4 regions of the Paenibacillus tianjinensis genome follow, and region 4 is predicted to be linked to each of the others. Evidence: riboswitches for the same ligand, from Rfam matches in the RefSeq annotation. Region 4 holds a riboswitch; each other region holds the start of a gene.

Region 1 (5,208 bases), 2.8 Mb from region 4:
TCTCATTTGTGCAAGAAAAAAGTCGAATCATGCATTAAAATGCCGCTAATCAATTTATTGGATTTCTTCGAGTGTGGCAAGCAGGACATTAAAGGCGGAAATGATTCTCGGAGCACCGACGCACGGTACTAGATGAAGCAAGATCCCTTTGATCTGATCCACGGTCATACCGACTCGCAGCGCCATCACATAATGAACCCCTAATTGCTCAAACTGTCCCATGGTGATCAGAGAGGAAATGACGGCAATTTCCTTCCAGTCAGAACCGATCGTAGTGCGCTGAAAAATGTCACCGTAAGCATTACCCATGATGTACTCAGCCAATTCCGGAAAATGCTCTTTAATTGGAGCCAGAGCTTTGGCGCCATAGTCACCGGACAGATTGGAGAAGTGCTTTAGACCGCTGTTAACCGTATTTTCCACTGAAGATACCTCCTGAAATTTGATAGCATTTCGAAAGAACATGACAGGTTTGAGTTGTGCCGGTGAATCCGGTTAGTTGAGATTTAAGGTGCGGTGGGCCGTTGGAGGCATTTCATCACGGTCGGTCAGCAGCTCAATAACAGCTACCCGGTTTGACGCTACAGCAGCATTTACGGCCGCAGAGAATTGGTCAGCTGTCTCGCATCTGTAGCCGGTCGCTCCGAGTGATTCGGCGAATTTCACTGCGTCCATCGGAACTTCGAAGATCGTGCCATCGATTCTGCCAGTTGTTTTTTCCATACCCTTTAGAGCCATATCCAGCTGCATGTTGTTGACCACGATAAAAATAACCGGAATGTTTTTGCACACTGCGGTGTTTATTTCCGCGCCAAGCATCATAAAGCAGCCGTCTCCGGTAATGCAGAATACCGTTTCTTCCGGCGCAGCAACTTTAGCGCCTATAGCCATACCGATGGCATTGCCCATGCAGGCAAAATAAGCATCGAAAATAAAGCTGCCGGGTTTCTTCACGTTGTACCATTTCACGGCATTGAAGCCATGGCTGCCATCATCCACAAAAACTGAACTGTTATATGGGATCAGGTCACTAAATGTACTCATTACCGAAGCAAGTGAAAGTTTAGGCAGTACTGGTAATTTTTCTGCATAATGAACATCGGCTTTTGTTTCATGTTTTTTAATAGTATCTCTATCGATATTCTGCAGGTAGTAAGCCAGATTGTCACGAACATCACCGCTAACCGGGATAGTCTGTGAGTTCAGAATTTTACCGACATAAGTAGGATCGACATCGAATTGGATCAGGGTAGCCGGATGATTCTCCGCCTTAAGATTACAGATGGTCATATCACTGAGGCGTGAACCAAGCACAATATACAGGTCGCTGCTATTCAGCAAATCATCACCATGACTGCATCCTCCCACACCGACCGGGCCATGATACAGCGGGTGATCCCAGGCAATGGCGCCTTTGCCCCCGGGAGAAGTAACCACAGGAATATTGAACGTTTCCGCCAGCTGCGCAAGCTCCTGGTGGGCACCGGATCGATTGACGCCCTTACCAGCGACAATAAGAGGATTAGAGGCCTTATTAATGGCGGAGACTACCCGCTCGAAATTAGCGATGCTGATGACGGGCTCGCGCTCAGGAATCACAATTCGGCATTCTTCGAGCCTTTCGGTCTGGACATCAAAGGGGAGGCATAAGTGGACCGGTCCACGCTGACCGCCTAAAGCAATAGAGACAGCATGATTAAAGAGGGTACTGAAATGATCGCCGCGCTCTACCAGCTTGCTGAATAGCGTAGCGGGTCTGAACATCTCTGCCAGATCCGCCAGATAGGATGAGGAATCCTGACACTGGGGAATCCCCAGCTCCTTTATGGACTGATGTCCGGTAATAAACAGGACAGGAAGGTTATTCGCCTTGGCATGGGCTGCAGCAGTGAGTAAATTCGTTCCGCCGGGTCCTGAGGTGCCGAAGGCTACCCCGAGATTACCGGTTTTAAGAGCATAGCCGGCGGCTTCGAATCCGGAGCTTGATTCATGTCTTCCTGGAATAAACTCAATGCCGTAATCAACCATTTTGAGAACAACAGGACAAATAGATTTGCCAATGATACCAAAGGAATGTGTTACACCGAGGTTTCGTAGTGCCTCAGCCATATAATCTGCGACTGTTTTCAAAAGCTCCACCCTATCCATTGTGTATTTATCTTACGAAAATAGAAAACCTGTACTCAGGGAGTACAGGCGGTTGCTTAAATAGTCATTTAGAACGTGAGAGGTCTCAAACGTTCCGGCTCTTAGGCAACCTGGCTGTCCTGGTCCCGATAAAATGAGACTGTAGATCCATGGCTTTGCGTCATTCCCTTTCGGAGAATTTTGCCAATAATTGTTTAAATTTTCATTGGATAATTTTACTTTACAATATATTTTTAACTCTATCTTTGTCAATATATTTTCTGCGGAAAAAATCAGAAATTGACGAATTGCAGAACTTTAATCGGGATATATGGAATGAAAAAAATGTCTTATAATGCAAATGCTAACCACTACTTGAACGGTTAGTGAAGATAGGGATAAGCTTCCAACACCAAAAAAGAAATGGGCTATATGTACTATTTATATAGAGTGATTGTAAATTCATGATGTGAATTAGATTAATTGGGGGAAAAGACCTAAACGGAGACGTACTGGTTATTATTAAGAAGTAAGGGAGCGGCAGAGGAGAAGTGCAAAGCATTATAGTCAGTTACTTCTATGAGTAAATCAAATTATGCGGAGGGTAAAGACACAAAAAAACTGCCGCTTAAGGTAAGCGGCAGCAATGGAATTAAGTAAATTAAAATTTGAAAATATGAATGGTTTTTTGCAGCTGGAAGACCGCTTGGGTCATTTTATCGGTCTCATCGGCTACGGACTGCAAGGCGTTAATCTGCTCATTCATGGCTGCGGATACTTCTTCAGTGCCGGCTGCAGTCTGCTGGGTGATCGCGGATATATTTTCAATGGCACTGGAGATCTTGAGCGCACTTTCCAGCATGAGGTCACTCTCCGCAGAGAAGGCAGAGATTTGTTCCGTTATGTATTGGACGCTTTGAACGATTTGCGAGAAAATATGTGCCGTTTCGACGATCATCTCATTCTGTACTTGAACCACTTCTTCATTGATTGCGATATTCTCCACAGCCTGCTTGATATCGGCTTCAATGCTGCGGACCAGACTGAAGACTTCTTTGGTGGAGGAAGTGGACTCTTCAGCGAGCTTTCGTACTTCCTGAGCGACAACGGCGAAACCGCGTCCATGCTCACCCGCACGTGCAGCCTCAATCGAGGCGTTCAGTGACAGCAGATTGGTCTGCTCGGCGATTTCAGTAATGCTCTTAGCAATCATCGAAATGCCGCGGGCATTTTGTGAGAGCGTCTCGATGGTGCTAGCCACCTTGTTCGTGGCTTCAATATTTTTGCGCATGCCTTCTGCCTGGGTATCAACGGACAGCCTGCCTTTTTCGACCAGTTCAAGCGTATGTATAGATCGTTTATTCATTTCTTTGGTAGAGCTTGTGTAGTTGGATACTTTCGTTTCAATATCTTTGATCGAATCCGTCATATCTGCAATGTCCACGGAAATTTCATTTGCCCCCTGGGCAAGTTCATTGGAGGAAGAAGCAACCTGTGCCATTACTATTTTTAGATTGTGGTTTTTGTCCTCAATGCCTCTGCTGGCATCCATTACATGGCGGGTGATCTGTGAAGCCTCTGTAAGAATTTTCTTCAGCTTGTCAATCATAGTGTTGAAGGAACGGCTGACCTCGCCCATAGATCCGTTTTCGTCTGCCCTCAGGGTGAAGTCACCTTTTGCAATCGTGTGAGTTACATTGGAAATATCGTCAAAAGAGGATGTAAGCGTTCTCTCTACATAGCGCGCAAGCGGATAAGTCAGACCGGCCAGTGCGGCAACGAGTACGATGCCGAGAATGATTTTGCCCATAATCACCATCGTGATTAAAACCGGGACAGCAAATAATGCAGCGACAAGATAACAACCGGCAACAATTCTCTGTTTTAACGGAAGCTTGGTCATCCAGTTCATAATAAAGTTCCCCCTAAAAAATATGGTGTGTATTGTAATATTATAGGTGATTAACGGGGGATCAGTCTATTGTAAGAACTGACATAAATCATCAATTAACCATGTCTAAAGAAAGGGTTGTTGCATTCTTTCTTCATATAAGGTGATGGTTTCCCGCAAGCTGGTCATCACAATGTCAATTAGTTCCTGAGGCCTGGTTACCAGAGTCTGTTGTCCTAAGGACAATATCATTTTGCAGGCAGATTCCAGTGTCTGGAAATCAGCATGGACTGTCAGCCAGCCGGCTCTGGAGGACGGCTCGATGCTTGTGACGGATACATACCGCTCCTGCTGAAGCGACGCTAATGCAGTTTCCTTGAGCAGCAAGGTGGCAGGGTAGCGGGGCAGTGTTGATTTGAAGGAGGATGTGGATTCCTCCCAATAGCGGGCCAGCTCAAATCCTGACGGACGGGTAAATGTATCGCAGGTGATTTCGGCATCGGTGATTCTGGAAACCCGGTAGGTCCTCATTCCATTGCTGCTTTCGGCAACGACATACCAGACACCGCGTTTGGCCACAAGTCCCAGCGGAGAAATCAGCCTAGCCTTGCATTCATCGCCATTACTGTAAGTGAGCGATACTTTTCGGTTCTCCCAGATAGCTTCCTGCAGCAGTGTAAGGAAAGGATAAGACTCACCAGAAGGATGCCATCCGGCACCGTCGATATGGATACGCGAACTCAGAAATTGGAGCGGAGAGTCTTGAGGTTTGGCTGCTGCTTCCAGTTTGCGGACAGCAGAAGAGAAATCATCCTGAATTCCCAGCGCTTCTAAGATAGAAGCATCTGCTGTCAGGAGCAAAGAGCCAATCTCATTCGGCTTCATTCCTGTCAAGGAAGTTCTGTAGCCTTCAGCAAGCATCCAGCCGCCATCACGGCCCCTTTCTGCCAGCACAGGGACTCCGGAGGCACTGAGCGCCTCCATGTCGCGTATAACGGTCCGCTCAGAGACCTCAAGCATACGTGCAAGCTCACGTGAGCTGAGTTTGCCTCGACTTTGCAGCAGAAGCATTATGGATAATAAGCGGTCTGCTCTCATTAAGTCACTAACTCCTCTTCTAAACTGTTTTTTTTTCAGTGTACCACATATATATGTCAATTGGTGTCATATATAAGCGTTACAATAATTAC
Region 2 (5,208 bases), 1.3 Mb from region 4:
AACTCGCCCGCCCCTTCTGCTACCGCTTATTCGCTTTCAATGTTAAGCTGGTCTTTAACTTGCTGTTTGAAGGTTTCAAGCGCTTTATCACGGGACTTGTTGCCCGCTGTGTACTCACGTACCTGATCACGCCAGAGCTTATTGATCGTTTCATCGTACTGAGTCAAGTTCTTACCGGAAGCGTTAGCATTAGCTGGAACAAATACATCGAACATATTCTGCCCGCCGAGCAATGGAACTTCACCATTGGATTTGCCCATAACTACGGAGGAAGCTACGCTATCCTTAGTACCTTGCTCGCCTTCCTTCATAGTGCCGTTAGCCCAGTAATATTGGAGGCCTGTTTCGGAAGTATCGAGTGTTACCCATTTGATAAAGTCAGCAACGGCTTGTTTCTTAGCATCATCCTTGGTAACTTGTTGGTTGGCAAGCAACCAAGTACCTCCCCAGAAGAATCCTGTTGGCGGCTCAGTTACAGCCCAGTCGCCGCTTGTATCTTTCACTTGATCTTTCATCGTATAGTTGATGAGCCAAGCAGGACCGAAGAAGCCGAATACCGGTTGAGCGCCTGAACCGGACATATCTGCGAACCAAGCTTCTGTCCAGTCAGTTGTATCGTTGTAATAGCCATTGTCTTTCAGCTTTTTAGAGAGATCCAGGAACGCTTCACGCTTAGGATCAATGTGAAGCTTGCCGTCAACAATCCAGCCTGTGTCTGAACTGTTCTCGATCGGGTGCCAAATGTCTCCGTCACCGGATACCATGCCATAACCCTTAGCTTTTACCTTGGCAGCTGCTTCGAAGAACTTATCCCAACCCGGGCCAATTTCGGTTTTGATTGTAGCAGGATCGTCTGTTCCAAACACATCCTTGGCAAGCGAGCGGCGATAGATAAAGGCACCACCAGTTGCCTGATAGCCAAGACCCTTCAGCTGTCCGTCTTTGGAGCCGATGTCCACGGAGTATTGAGCAATGCCCGCATCCTTAACTAACTGGTCATCCAGACCCAGGTCAGCATAATTAGCGGCATAGCTGGAAGCGTCGCCTTGCGTATACTTGAGCACGAATGCTGATTCAGCTGCATAAATGTCCGGGGCATCTTTACCGCCAGCGGCCAGCGCCTGGTCAAGAGCCGGCTGGTAAGCGCCATCGGTAGTAGCGATTACCGTGGTTTTGAACTCCACATTCGCTTCAGGATGGATTTCCAGATACTTTTTGGTCATGTTCGGAATCTCATCCGTGAAGCTCCAGAGATTGATGGTGACTTTCTCGCCATTGCTCTTTGCCGGAGCTTCGGTAGCGTTTGCAGCCGGGGCTGTAGTTGGGCTTGATGCGTTTGAGTTCGAGTTTGAATTTGAGTTACCGCCGCACGCTGCGAGAGCAGATGACATCACGAGCAATGTGGAGATTCCTACTAAAACACGTTTCATACTTTTCATACTTTGCCTCCCCTTTTTTCTTAATCACTCGGTTTTATGTAACCGCATTCATATTATAGAACCTAGGGACCCCGGACATAAGTCACCTGCCATTGGGAGAAATTCCACTATTTTTGGATTTCACTCCCTATTAGACAAAAAAAGACACCCGGGCCATACCTGGGTGTCTCCATGCTCTCTAATGTTCTATTATTCTAGTTCAGCAGGTTTTGTAATCGTTGTAACCTTGTTGTTCTTAGAATATTTAGCTTCAATTTTTGTAGTATATGTATCTTTCGTTCCGTCCGAAGCCAGCGCATAACTCAGATCAACGGTCAGCTTTTCTGTCTGCCAGGTCTTGGTATTGAGGAACAATTTCCAGGTCGCGCTTTTCGGCTCCAGCGTCTCGCCGTCCCAGAGATTTTCCTGGTCATAGAGGGCAATGAGTCCCTTAGCCGCTGCCGGATCGGTTACCGTAACCTGCAGAACGGTCTGGGTGCCGACAGTAGTGACTTTCATCGACTTTTTAACATTTTTGACCGAATTCAGCATCGATGCAGGATCATACTGGGCTTTGGAATAAAAAGACTCCCATTCCTGCTTCTCCAGTCCGAGCCAATACTGTGCATCAGGATCGATGGGCTCTCCGTCGCCGTCTGTTACTGCATCAGAGCTGCTAACCTCTCCGTCTTCTCCGGTATCTGCGGCTGTATCCTCAGAATCAGCAATAAGTTCGCTTCCGTCTACAAGATAGTAGAATTCCTTATCATTGGCATATAAATCGTAGGATGTTTCCAGTAAACTGATATCCACGCTGCCTGCTGCTGCAAAATTCGGCAGACGGTTGATATCCAGCTTCAGTGTGTTGGTGTTGCTGACCTTCACTCCGCCGGTCTGAATCTCCTGTTTCTTGATTACATCCAGGTGGAAATTCTTCAGCGTTTTGGCAGCTGCCGTTACTTTGCCGATGACTTGATCCACGGTAGGCGGTTTGGCAGCTGTCGCTGCTGCTGAGGCTACTTCAGGACCAGGCATCCAGCCCACCGTTCCTGACAGCAGCAATGCACCCGCAGCCATAATTGTACCTACCGTTTTTGAAACCTTCTTCATGTAGTTCCCCTTTCGGGTCCTTGCGTTAATCATAGATATCCCTATGCAGCCTGGCGATCATGACCTTCTATCTTCGGCTTTAGACCCATGGCTTTGTGTCATCCTCTTTCGGGGATTTTACCTTTAACGCGGACATTTGATTATTGGATTTTAATTGCAGGATGTTTGTCCCTTCATCAATTTACCATGGTTATAATTACCTGTAAAACAAAACCGGTCTTAGTTCCCTGCAACTCAGGACCAAGACCGGTTTGTGGTTTTAAAATACACTTAATGCTATGCTGCGCTATTCTTCTCCCATTCCCACACTGGAAAGGAAGAACTCATATTCAAGGGTTTGCTCGGCCGGAATGGTGTATTCCTTATGCACCGGTGCGCCCCAGCTGTCGTCTCCGCCTACACCCATTTGTCTTCCGGCTACCGTCACTACTGTGTAATGAACCGGCGGGAGCTCAAACGGATGTGAGGCATGCTCCAGCTCAAACGCGGTGTACGGGGACAGGTTACATTCCACCGGTGCAGCTGCCGGAGCCGAGATTTGCAGGCCTATCCCCGCTTCATCGGTAATCTTCACACGGCGTACACCGGTACGGTTACCCGATTCCTGCGGCACGAGATACCTGGACGGCAGCTCCTGCACCTTCCGGCTGAACACACCAAGTCTGGCGCCGAACGCACGGTCAATGTAGTTCTCCTCAGGCCCCATCGCATACCATTCCGACTGATTGTAATCCGCTGACATTTTGAAGGATAAAGCCACGATGGGCAGATCCGGAAGACCGGCAGCACCGGTGTAACGCGTTCTTACCCGGACCGTTCCGTCACCGTAGACGGTATAAGCTGTCTTGAACGCCAGCTCTTCATGAATGCTGAACCGGTAATCGAAGCTTACCGTTACTGCACCTTCCTGCTGCTCAAGGCTGACCTCAACGCATTTGCGGGCCAGGCTTGCCGCATACCAGCTTCCGGCATGGTACCCGAGCTGGGTTCCCTTGTCATTATCGGTAGTCGCACGCCAGAACAGCGGAGCCGGAGGTGCCTCAATCATTTCGTGTCCATGGTAGTTCAGCGACACTAGCGATCCGACCTGTTTGGAGAACAGAACGGTGAAGCCTTCACCGAGGACACCGATCTGCACATCACCTACCACAACCTTAAGTTCACCGGCTGGTTGCTCTGTTACAGTCTCCTCAACAACAAAGACAGATTCGCCAAAGGCAATTTCATATCCCGCTTCAGCCCAAAGCTCTTCTTCCTTCAGTACCAGAGAAGCCTGAATGCTGTATTCGCCCGGAGTTCCTTCCGTATGTGGCAGCTCAATCGGAACCAGCACTTCACTTTGCGGCGCAGCATTGACCTCTGTAGTCCACTTGCCAAGCAGTTCACCGTCACAGTACAGGCTGTACTCCAGTGCCAGATGATCCGTTCCTGCGAACAAGCTTTCATTTATTACCCGGATACCTGTCCGGTCTGGCGCAAGCTTGTAATTCTGATACAGGAATTTGACCTCCTGCATCTTCGGTGTCCACTGGCGGTCGGCATAAACAATGCCGTTGCCGCAGAAGCTGTAATCTGTCGGACGATCGCCAAAATCGCCGCCGTAAGCGAAGAACTCGTTACCATAGCGGTCCTTCTTCAGAATCGACTGGTCAATGTAATCCCAGATGAAGCCGCCCTGGTACATCGGGTACTTATTCTCAAGCTCGGTGTATTTATGCATGCCGCCTACCGAATTCCCCATTGCATGCATGTATTCGCAGCTAAGATAAGGCTTGTCCGGACTAGCGTTCAGATATTCCTCAATGTCAGCCGGCTTGGCATACATCCGGCTCTCCATATCGCTTGTCGCATTGTAATTGCGGTCATAGAACACGCCTTCGTAGTGAACCAGACGGCTGTTGTCCCGGCTGCGGAACCAGTTCGCCACATCCAGAATGACTTGGCCTGCATAGGATTCGTTACCGCAGGACCAGATCAGGATGGACGGATGATTCTTGTCCCGCTCTACCATATTAATCGCACGGTCCAGCACGATGTCATGCCACTTCGGGTCATTGTGCGGAATATTCCAGGACGGCTCAACCGCGCCCATCTTCTGCCAGGAACCGTGCGTTTCAAGGTTCATCTCGTCGATGACATAAATGCCGTATTCATCGCACAGCTCATACCATAATGTCTGGTTCGGATAATGCGAAGTGCGTACGGCGTTGATGTTGCTGCGCTTCAGTGTGCGGATATCCCACAGCATATCTTCGCGCGTGATATTACGGCCAGTGCGGCAGTTGAACTCATGGCGGTTGACGCCTTTGAAGACAATCCGCTTGCCGTTGATGCACATCAGCTTGTTCTTCATTTCGAACCTGCGGAAGCCCGCTTTCTGCACAACGGCCTCCACAACCTCTCCGTCTGCACCGGATAGCGAGATACAAACCGTATAGAGATAAGGATTCTCCGCACTCCAGGTCAGAACATCTGCCACTTCTCCGGAAAGCGTAAGCTCCTGTCCGTTAAAGGTTCCTTCGGTGCTCAGACAGACTTCACCGTCCCGGTCCTTCAGCTCAAGCTTGGCACTGATTGCTTCCTGCGGTGTGTTCAGCAGATGCATGGTTACGTTCAGACTGCCTTTCGTATAAGTATCATCCAGCTCCGCCCGCACCTCAAGATCACGGATATGAGCCTT
Region 3 (5,208 bases), 370 kb from region 4:
AGATTCGATAGATAGGTCAGCAAATCGGCCGCCTCCTGGGAAGCGTTAGGATTGATCGGAGTATTCACTGCTGCCGGGATAGACACAGTCCGGGTAACAGGAAGGCTGCGTACCTCCGACCAGGGCAGTAAAGAGAGAATGAAGATAATAGGCAAAATCGTCGTAAATAGCCGGAACTTGCGGTTAGTGTTCAATGTTAACTCCTTTCTCCAGCCGTTAAACCTCTATGAAGCAAGTGACGGTTCCCTTAGCAGGACAGTCACTTTGCAGCCAACTGAGGCCTATAGCTTAGTAGCCCTGCTGGTAAGCAGGGCCCTAATAGGTGGACTTTTGAGGATTTAGTATTGTAACGGCTTAACCAGCATCAGTGACGGCGGTGATATAACAGACTGCCGATCGCTTATTTTAGGAAGCAGAAGGTAGGAACAAGGCGCTTGTTGGGACAGTCCCCTTTAACTGGCTCGGGCTTTCCCACATCAGCTTCGCTCTTGCATCCCCTTGGTTCTCATAATATTCCACTTTAATATCATATAACTGTCCTGCCTGCAGGTTTATGCTTCCCATGCGTTCGGTTCCACTCTGCTTCACCCAGCTGTCGATGATGAGACTGCCATTGACCCAGACACGGACACCGTCGTCTGAAGAGGTATAGATTTGGTACGTCTCACTATACAGCGGCTTAATTTTACCGCTCCAGCGTACGGAGAAGAAATCCACTCCGATTGCCGCATCCGGCGAGCCCAAACGCCAGTTGAGGTCAAGAACCGCATCGGTGCGTACAACTGCGGGAGTTCCCGCCAGCTGCATATTGTTGAAATACTCCCCTTGCAGCCCGTTGACCGCAGGTGCTGCTGTCGGCGCTGGCGTTGGCGTTGCTGTTGGCGTTGGTGCCGCTGTTGGCGTTGGTGCCGCTGTCGGCGTTGGAGCTGCTGTCGGCGCTTGCGTTGCTGTCGGCGTTGGTGCTGCTGTCGGCGCTGGCGTTGCTGTCGGCGCTGGCGACACTGTTACTGTCTGTACCATGGCCAGCGAATTCGTCATTAATGACGATTCAACAGTATTTATAGATGATATGGAGCTTTTTAAGAACAATGCGCTTGAAGGAACGGTTACTTTGGCCTGGCTTGGACTCTGCCACATCATCCGGATATTGGCGTCACCGGCATTTTCATAATATTCTACTTTAATGTCATAATACTGTCCTGCTTTCAGGGCAATGCTTCCGGTACGCTCGGTACCGCTCTGTTTCATCCAGCTGTCGATAACGGCCGTTCCATTCACATAGACACGAATACCATCATCCGATGTTGTATAGAATTGATAGGTTTCACTATAAGAAGGCTTAATCAGACCGGTCCAGCGTACGGAAAAAATATCTACAGGCAATGAAGCATCCGGTGATGCCTGACGCCAGTTGAAATTAAGTAAACTATCATTGCGTACCAGCACAGGCGTGCCGGACAGCGTCATATTCTTGAAATATTCACCTGTAAGCCCGTTTACCAGCGGTACCGGTGCCTGCAATGTATTTTCAGGTAAGGAGGTCGGCGTTGGTGTAGCTGTAGGTGCTACCGTTGGAGTTGGTGTCGCTGTAGGCGTTGCCGTTGGTGTCGCTGTTGGCGCTACTGTTGGTGTCGCTGTTGGCGCTACCGTTGGTGTCGCTGTTGGCGTTGCTGTCGGCGTTGCCGTTGCACCAGGGACTGTCCATGCCTTATATTCATCCCGGGTCAGGGTGTAGCTGTCATTCATAAAGCTTGTGATTGTAGTCGTGCTGTTGTTATCATAGAGCATTTTTCCCCAGTTCATCATATAAACGTAATTCTTCTGGGATAGCTGCAGCTTAGCTATACTCGGCATCTCGCCATTCTCACCGATGCCAACCGGTTTACCGGCAGCCAGACTGACCAGGCTGTCATAATATTTATTCATATAATCATTATTGTATATGTCAGCTGCAAGTACATCGACCTTATTCGCACCAGGATAGGTCAGCTCATAGGGATCAGACCAGGCATTCGGAGCATTCGGATTCCATACCCACAGCAGATTGTTAAGTTTATGATAGTTAACAAACCGGTCATACATAATATTCCACAGTCCGGCGAAGTTGGTCTTCTTTCCCCACCAGAACCAGTCTCCGTTCATCTCATGGTAAGGTCTCCAAAGTACGGGGACTCCTGCATCCCGCAGGCTTTTGAGTGAAACTGCAACTTTATCGAGATCGGCAATCAGTGCGTTGTACTGTGCCGTACCTGGTGTTATATATTTGTTAAACTCTGCTTGTGTCAATGATTTCTGCACATTAGCCCAATCATACGTAGTGCCCGGCAGATTCTCATGAAAAGTCATGGCTACGATACCGCCGGATTTAGACCAGTTGATCGCACTATTGACTACATTCTTCCGTTGCATTGCGGCGGTGCTTTCGGATTGTCCGCTGATAACTCCCAGCTCATATCCGTGAAGTGCGGCATATTGTCCGCTTGTTCCTTTCAGCTTGTTGCTAAATTCATCCGGGCTCTCCAGATAATCATGCTGGCCTGAAATAATTCCTTTTCCGGAAATAGAATACAGACTATCGAGGAGCTTGACGGCTTCAGCTGAAGCGTCCGGATTAACTGGCACAGCTGTACTTGAAGCTGCTTTAACCGAGGAAGGTGCAAATCCTAGTCCAAGCGGTACGGCGGACAAAAACACAGCCAGAGACAACACGGCGGACAACAAACGAAACTTACGGTAAGTTTTCAAAATGATCTTCCTTTCGGTAGCCAGGCTGCCACTTTTAAGAGGCCCTATAGCTTTGCGTCCCTATCTTTCGAGTAGGTTTGCCTTTGTCGTTTTGGAAGGATTTCTCCTTCTTACCGTAAGTATCGACTCTATTAAGTTGTAGGTTTATAGCAAAAATGAAGATTTCTTAATAAATGGTTCTAAATACCTGTTTTGGATTTGTAACAATTGGTTAAATAGATTATTTAGGCCTACGAAATGAACTGGTGCAATGCTATATCCTTCCAGTCCAAGGTGATTCGGATATTATCCTCTTCCACCAGCTCGGATCCGGTCTGCACTTCGATAAACTCCACATCCGTCAGCGCAAGGATCGCATGTTTGGTGCCTTCTGGGATGCGAACCACATCGCCAGCCTTCACATTATGCATTTTCTCGTTAATCACAATACTGGCTTCCCCGCTTACAAAGGTCCAGATTTCACTGCGTTTGCGGTGCAGCTGGTAGCTGATGTTCTTGCCCTCTTCAATAAAAATCCGCTTAGTCAGGACTTCATTGCCCTCATCGTACTTCACATAATCAATGACCTTGTAATGGCCCCAGCGGCGTTCCTCGAACATCGGTCTTTGCTCGTAAGACTTCAATACTTCTTTGATCCGCGGGCTTTCCGCTTTATGCGTAACCAAGATGCCATCCGGGCTGGCGGCGATAATTAAGTCCTTCGCCCCGATGACTGTGATCGGAATATCCAGCTCATTGATCAGGCAGGTCCCCTCAGAATCGGCCGTGACAACACCTTTTCCTACCAGATTGCTGCTCATTTCTTCGGTCAGCGTGTTCCAGGTACCCAGGTCCTTCCAGAAGCCTGCATAAGGCTGAACCACGATATTCTCCTCTTTTTCCACCACTTCATAGTCAAAGCTGATGGAGGCAAGCAGTTTATACTGCTTCTGAAGTTCCTCGTAGTTAAGCGGCAGCCCTTTGCGTTGCAGAATATCAAGCAGATAACCCAAGCGGAAAGCGAATACCCCGCAATTCCAAAGGGCTCCTTTGCTGATCAGACCTTCGGCTTGTACACGGTCAGGTTTTTCCTGGAAATGGCTCACTTGCAGATATCCGCTTGTTCCCGCCTCAGCACTGGTAGGGATGATATATCCGTATTTCTCTGACGCATGTTCAGGAACTACGCCCATCAGCGCCAGATTTGCGCCGCTTTCCTCCATGGTCTGCTCAAGCTGGACTACGGTATCGAAAAATGAAGCTTCTACATAGGGATCAACAGGCAGGATAGCGACGGTTTCGTCCGGAGAAACACCGGCCATCGAATACAGGTAAGCTGCTGTCAGTGCTATGGCCGGGAAGGTATCACGGCGCTCAGGCTCAACGATGATCGGAACCTCGCTGCCAAGCTGGCTCTGAATCGATTCCACCTGGCTGCGGCCCGTTGCCAGATAAGACGAACCTGTCATGCCCGCTTCCTCAAGCTGTCTCCAGACACGCTGTACCATAGATTCCGGTTCACCCGTCGGGCTTTCCAGTACCTTCAGAAATTGCTTCGAACGTGAATCATTGGACAAAGGCCATAGCCGTTTACCAGAACCGCCTGATAGAAGTACCAGTTTCATAAGTGAACCCTCCTATTTATGTGTTGTCGCGAAAATATCGGATTGTTATTGTAAGCTGCCGCTCGGTGCAGATGCAAAAGATGGACTGCTTTGAGCAGCACTGCTGGCTTCGCAAAAATTCTTAAAGACCACACTGTTATGAGAGTCACTGCAAGGAATGTTTGGACTTTCGGCCGCTGTTGTCTCCAGATTTCCTGATTGAACGCTCTTCGCGGTTGAAATCCGGAGACAAAGGCGGACGCATACGCTCCTACAGTTCCAAAATCCCTCTCCGTTCCATTCCATAACAGCTTACGGTTAAGAACTCCTGCTTGCTCGGGCGAGCAGTCTGGAAGCATCGCCTTTTTTGCTCGCTTCAACCACCGGCCAAGCTACCGGATAAAGATCCGGTATTGCCGCTTATTGGGCGGCAGCTATAGGGCAAGGAGCGGAGCGGCAGCTAAAGCTGCGCTCATAAGGGCAAGAGATTCTGGATTACACAGCCCCGGCGACGCTTGGGGAATAACCGCTCAATCCGCCCATCTGCGGGCGGCCGACCGAGTGGTACTCCAACCCGGTGCCTTCGATCTGCTCCTTGGAGTAGACGTTGCGGCCGTCGATCAGAATCTGGCGGCGCATGCTGCCGGCCAGCTGATGCAGATCGATATCCTTGAACTGGGCCCAGTCGGTCAGCAGGCAGATGGCGTCGCTGCCTTCTGCCGCCTCTTCCGGAAGACCGCACCAGCGCAGCTGCGGATGATCATACCCTGCTCTGAAGTTATCAGCAGCAATCGGGTCATACAGCTTCACTGTTGCACCTTCCGCCACCAGGGCTTCGACGATTTCACGTGCTGGAGCTTCGCGGACATCATCGGTATTC
Region 4 (5,208 bases):
CAGCTGGTGGCTACCCATCCGTTTGCTTCCTCCTGGTGGGAATGGCCGTTTATGAAGCGTCCGGTATGGTTCTTCAGCGGCGGCGAAGGCTTGCCTGAAGGTCAAGTAAGCAGTATTGTCACTATAGGTAATCCGCTGATCTGGTGGACCGGAATTTTCGCCATACTTGGTACGGTTTATCTTACTGTGAAGCGTAAAGACAAGAGCCTGTACATGCTCTGGATCGCCTTTTTCTCGCAATATGTGCCTTGGATGCTCGTTCCGCGTGAGACGTTCCTGTACCATTATTTCGCTATGGTGCCGTTCATGATTCTTGCAATTGTATATGTAATGAAGCTGCTGGACAGCAAATATCCCGAAGCCAAGTATATCCGATATGCTTATGTGGGCCTTGCGGCACTGCTCTTTATCCTGTTCTATCCGGTGCTGTCGGGTATGCAGGTGAGCGGCGATTATGTCAACACTGTGCTGCGCTGGTTCCCTTCCTGGGTATTCTAGGAGCCAGCCGGTTTTATACTTACCAAACGTTTAGGAGGAACAAGGGTGAAAGCCAGATATAGTGTAATTGTCCCGATGTACAATGAGGAGGAGGTCATTCAGCACACGTATGAGCGTCTCCGAAAAGTAATGGACGAATGCGGCGATTCCTATGAGCTGGTCTTCGTCAATGATGGCAGCCGTGACCGTACAGCGGAAATTATGCGCGGAATCAGCAGCCGGGACGAACATGTCAAGCTGATTGACTTCTCGCGTAATTTCGGCCATCAGGTCGCTATTACGGCCGGGATGGATTATGCCGAGGGGCAAGCGGTGGTTGTGATTGATGCCGATCTTCAGGATCCGCCTGAGGTCATTTTGCAGATGATTGCCAAGTGGAAAGAGGGCTATGAGGTGGTCTATGCCAAGCGGCTCAAGCGCCACGGGGAGACGCTGTTCAAAAAAGTGACCGCCAAGCTCTTCTACCGTTTGCTGAGCAGCATGACGAGTGTGGAGATTCCTACGGATACCGGCGACTTCCGGCTGATTGACCGCAAAGTATGCGATGTGCTGCGGGGGCTGAAGGAGAAGAACCGTTATGTCAGAGGTCTGGTGAGCTGGGTGGGCTTCCGGCAGACGATGGTTGAATATGTACGGGAGGAGCGCTTCGCCGGAGAGACGAAGTACCCGCTGAAGAAAATGATCCGGTTTGCGCTGGACGGCATCACCTCCTTTTCACATAAACCGCTCAAAATAGCCTCATATATAGGCTTTTTCCTGTCCTTCTCCAGCTTTCTGTACCTGTTTTTTGTATTGTTCCAGAAATTATTTACCTCCTGGACGGTTCCCGGCTGGGCTTCTATAGTGGGTGTCAATTTATTATTTAACGGTATCGTGCTGATGCTGCTTGGGGTAATTGGAGAATATATCGGACGTATTTATGATGAATCCAAGGATAGACCGCTCTATATCGTGCGCGAAACCAAGGGCTATCATGACGGAGAGATTGACGACAAGCGAGAGGATAATTACGATGGCAGGTAAGAAGCTGAATGCGGGAGTTATCCAGTTTTTAAAATTCAATGCCGTGGGGCTGCTGAATACACTGATTGATTTTGCAGTATTTACCCTGCTTCATTCACTGGGAATGATCAATACCCCGGCGCAGATTATTTCTTATAGTGCAGGTACAGCAAACAGCTTCGTTTGGAATAAAAAAGTGACTTTTCGTGACCGCAACGCTGGCAAGAAGGGATCTGACAGGCTGCAGCTGGTGAAGTTTATCGTACTCAATCTGGTGGTGCTTGGAATTTCAGTACTGCTGATGCATCTTCTTACAGACAGCTTCGGGATTCAGGTATTGATTGCCAAGGTACTCGTTACGTTCGTCACTGTGATTATCAATTTTTTCGGAAGCCGCATGTGGGTTTTTTAAGACAAATATTAGAACAGGGCTTGCCCGGTTCCAGACTAACGGGGTGATGAATATGCGGAAGTTTTCCTATTTGATTATACTGGCCGGAATCCTTGTCATGCTGTATCCGAAAGCGAACGAGTGGTATAACGACAGACAGCAGGAAAAATTGCTGGCAGAGGCTGAGCAGGCCTATAGTGAGGTTGTCCCAACGGCTGAACCGGATCTGAAAAAGCCGTACGCCGAGGTCACCCAGCTTTTGGCAGATGAATCAGCGGATGAGGAACAGGTGCAGCCATCAGCACAGCCCTCTCCGGAGATTAAGGTGGGCGGTAAGATTATCGGAATTATCCAGATCGACCGGATTGACTTGAAGCTGCCTGTCTTAGAGGGGGCGACCAAATCTAATATGAAGCATGCTGCTGCCCATATGAAGGAGACGGCTCCGCTCGGCGAAGTCGGAAATGCAGCCATTGCCGCTCACCGGTCAAGAACTACGGGGAGACTGTTCAACCGGTTAAATGAAGTGAAGATCGGTGATATGATCTCAATCAAAACGAGTGCAGAAGAATACCAATACAAGGTTTATGATATTTCTGTAGTAGAGCCGACGGATGTATCGGTGCTGAATGGGGATAACATGAATAAAATCCTAACTCTGATTACTTGTGATCCGCTGGTAAATCCGACACACCGCCTGATAATCCACGCAAAATTATCCTGAATTTGAGGCTGGGGAGAATTGACCCGAAATATGATAAATTTTAGTGGAAAGTGTTAGAAATCTAGCAATTTGGGGCTTGTATAAAGATGACAATATGATACTATATAACTATAAAAGCTATACACGATAACGGCAAACCTATCGAAAGGTAGGGACGCAAAGCTAAAGGGCCTTCCCGAAAGGATGGCAGCCAGCTACCGAATGAAGGGCTTTTTTTGTTTGCTTTTTTAAAGTGAATCTAGCATTTATTGGTAGATGAGAGAACAGATAAAGCTACAACGATAACGGCAAACCTATCGAAAGGTAGGGACGCAAAGCTAAAGGGCCTTCCCGAAAGGATGGCAGCCAGCTACCGAAAGGGGTTTTATCCAATGAAAAAGTTCTATTTTATGTTATTAACCTTGTTTGTAGTAGTCACATCAGTTCAGACAAGCCCAGCTACGGCCGCAACAGCAGATTCGAGCTGGTTGAATACAACGAAATTGGATCAGGGAGTTGTCGCAGTTTCTTATGAGGTACCTACAGACAAACGCATTAAGGTCATGATCACCAAGGACGGCAACAGCTACACTTATAACTTATATGCTTTCCAATCTACGGAGTCTTTCCCGCTGCAACAAGGTAATGGAACCTATAAAGTGTCTATTCTTGAGAATACAAGCGGCAACAAATATAAAGTAGTTTCTTCTGAGAATGTAGAACTTAACCTGAGCAATGCCAACGCCGTATACTTGAGTTCCGTACAGAACGTGAAATGGAGCTCTTCCGATAAATCTGTATTGAAAGCTAAACAGCTTACACAAGGACTGACTACAGATGAAGCAAAGGTAAAAGTCATTTATAACTACATCGTTGCAAATGTGAAGTATGATTACCAGCTGGCTGCAACTGTTACACAGGATTATATCCCGAAGAACGACAACACATTACTCACCAAAAAAGGAATTTGCTATGATTATGCTTCGCTATTTGCTACCATGCTGCGCAGTGAAGGGATTCCGACAAAATTGGTAATGGGCAATACCAGTTATGTTTCAACGTATCATGCTTGGAATGAAGTACTGCTTAACGGTAAATGGGTAACAATCGATACAACAGTTGACGCTGGATTGGCTAAGAACAGTAAAGAAACAGCACTGATCAAAGTAGCGAGCAAATATAGCGCTGCAAAATTTTATTAATAATTCATTATATAAATCCTAGACAATACGTAAGATAACTTGCTTAAAGATTAAGCAGGTTATCTTTTTTAGTTAAGGGGGTTGCTTTTCAATAGGTATCTGCGGTATTATAGGTAAGCGTTGTTAGAGCGCACAAAAGTTTGGCTGAAATGACTGAATAAGAAATTTCAAAAAAAACTTGCGTTTCTAAATCAAACGTGATATATTATAAGAGTTGCTGGTGATGAGCTAATGGTCACTGACAACGAGCTTGATCTTTGAAAACTGAACAACGAGTGAGTATCTGGAGATCACCTCGGTGAGATCCAAAATTAGAGAATGCAAATTCTCGTCAGATGTTTCAAAATGAGCAATCGCTCTTTCTAAATACCAATTTGGAGAGTTTGATCCTGGCTCAGGACGAACGCTGGCGGCGTGCCTAATACATGCAAGTCGAGCGGAGCTTATCCTTCGGGATAAGCTTAGCGGCGGACGGGTGAGTAACACGTAGGCAACCTACCCCTCAGACTGGGATAACTACCGGAAACGGTAGCTAATACCGGATAATTCCTTTCTTCTCCTGAAGAAAGGATGAAAGGCGGAGCAATCTGCTACTGAGGGATGGGCCTGCGGCGCATTAGCTAGTTGGTGAGGTAACGGCTCACCAAGGCGACGATGCGTAGCCGACCTGAGAGGGTGAACGGCCACACTGGGACTGAGACACGGCCCAGACTCCTACGGGAGGCAGCAGTAGGGAATCTTCCGCAATGGGCGAAAGCCTGACGGAGCAACGCCGCGTGAGTGATGAAGGTTTTCGGATCGTAAAGCTCTGTTGCCAGGGAAGAACGTCCGGTAGAGTAACTGCTACCGGAGTGACGGTACCTGAGAAGAAAGCCCCGGCTAACTACGTGCCAGCAGCCGCGGTAATACGTAGGGGGCAAGCGTTGTCCGGAATTATTGGGCGTAAAGCGCGCGCAGGCGGCTATTTAAGTCTGGTGTTTAAACCTTGGGCTCAACCTGGGGTCGCACTGGAAACTGGATGGCTTGAGTACAGAAGAGGAAAGTGGAATTCCACGTGTAGCGGTGAAATGCGTAGATATGTGGAGGAACACCAGTGGCGAAGGCGACTTTCTGGGCTGTAACTGACGCTGAGGCGCGAAAGCGTGGGGAGCAAACAGGATTAGATACCCTGGTAGTCCACGTCGTAAACGATGAGTGCTAGGTGTTAGGGGTTTCGATACCCTTGGTGCCGAAGTTAACACAGTAAGCACTCCGCCTGGGGAGTACGGTCGCAAGACTGAAACTCAAAGGAATTGACGGGGACCCGCACAAGCAGTGGAGTATGTGGTTTAATTCGAAGCAACGCGAAGAACCTTACCAGGTCTTGACATCCCTCTGAATCCTCTAGAGATAGAGGCGGCCTTCGGGACAGA

The links. A riboswitch is a leader RNA that binds a small molecule or an ion and turns the genes downstream of it on or off. The one in region 4 is predicted to bind cyclic di-GMP.
Region 1: linked by a shared signal. The riboswitch ahead of JRJ22_RS18325 (thiamine pyrophosphate-binding protein) and the one ahead of JRJ22_RS02525 (transglutaminase-like domain-containing protein) in region 4 are both predicted to bind cyclic di-GMP.
Region 2: linked by a shared signal. The riboswitch ahead of JRJ22_RS25805 (DUF6612 family protein) and the one ahead of JRJ22_RS02525 (transglutaminase-like domain-containing protein) in region 4 are both predicted to bind cyclic di-GMP.
Region 3: linked by a shared signal. The riboswitch ahead of JRJ22_RS04075 (PA14 domain-containing protein) and the one ahead of JRJ22_RS02525 (transglutaminase-like domain-containing protein) in region 4 are both predicted to bind cyclic di-GMP.

Annotation. Positions count from the first base shown of each region.
Region 1 is NZ_CP070969.1:4,010,803-4,016,010, reverse strand. Features, by position in the region: gene JRJ22_RS18330 (carboxymuconolactone decarboxylase family protein) at 55-423, opposite strand; gene JRJ22_RS18325 (thiamine pyrophosphate-binding protein) at 496-2,139, opposite strand; cyclic di-GMP riboswitch class I at 2,250-2,343, opposite strand; gene JRJ22_RS18320 (methyl-accepting chemotaxis protein) at 2,789-4,039, opposite strand; gene JRJ22_RS18315 (helix-turn-helix transcriptional regulator) at 4,145-5,116, opposite strand.
Region 2 is NZ_CP070969.1:5,551,287-5,556,494, forward strand. Features, by position in the region: gene JRJ22_RS25800 (ABC transporter substrate-binding protein) at 27-1,439, opposite strand; gene JRJ22_RS25805 (DUF6612 family protein) at 1,629-2,528, opposite strand; cyclic di-GMP riboswitch class I at 2,570-2,660, opposite strand; gene JRJ22_RS25810 (beta-galactosidase, LacZ type) at 2,815-5,208, opposite strand, start outside.
Region 3 is NZ_CP070969.1:944,895-950,102, reverse strand. Features, by position in the region: gene JRJ22_RS04080 (glycosyl hydrolase) at 1-194, opposite strand, end outside; gene JRJ22_RS04075 (PA14 domain-containing protein) at 406-2,745, opposite strand; cyclic di-GMP riboswitch class I at 2,758-2,837, opposite strand; gene JRJ22_RS04070 (sugar phosphate nucleotidyltransferase) at 2,976-4,349, opposite strand; gene JRJ22_RS04065 (UDP-glucose dehydrogenase family protein) at 4,824-5,208, opposite strand, start outside.
Region 4 is NZ_CP070969.1:570,887-576,094, forward strand. Features, by position in the region: gene JRJ22_RS02505 (phospholipid carrier-dependent glycosyltransferase) at 1-498, shown strand, start outside; gene JRJ22_RS02510 (glycosyltransferase family 2 protein) at 544-1,521, shown strand; gene JRJ22_RS02515 (GtrA family protein) at 1,511-1,912, shown strand; gene JRJ22_RS02520 (class D sortase) at 1,965-2,615, shown strand; cyclic di-GMP riboswitch class I at 2,737-2,817, shown strand; cyclic di-GMP riboswitch class I at 2,892-2,972, shown strand; gene JRJ22_RS02525 (transglutaminase-like domain-containing protein) at 2,987-3,796, shown strand; rRNA gene JRJ22_RS02530 (16S ribosomal RNA) at 4,168-5,208, shown strand, end outside.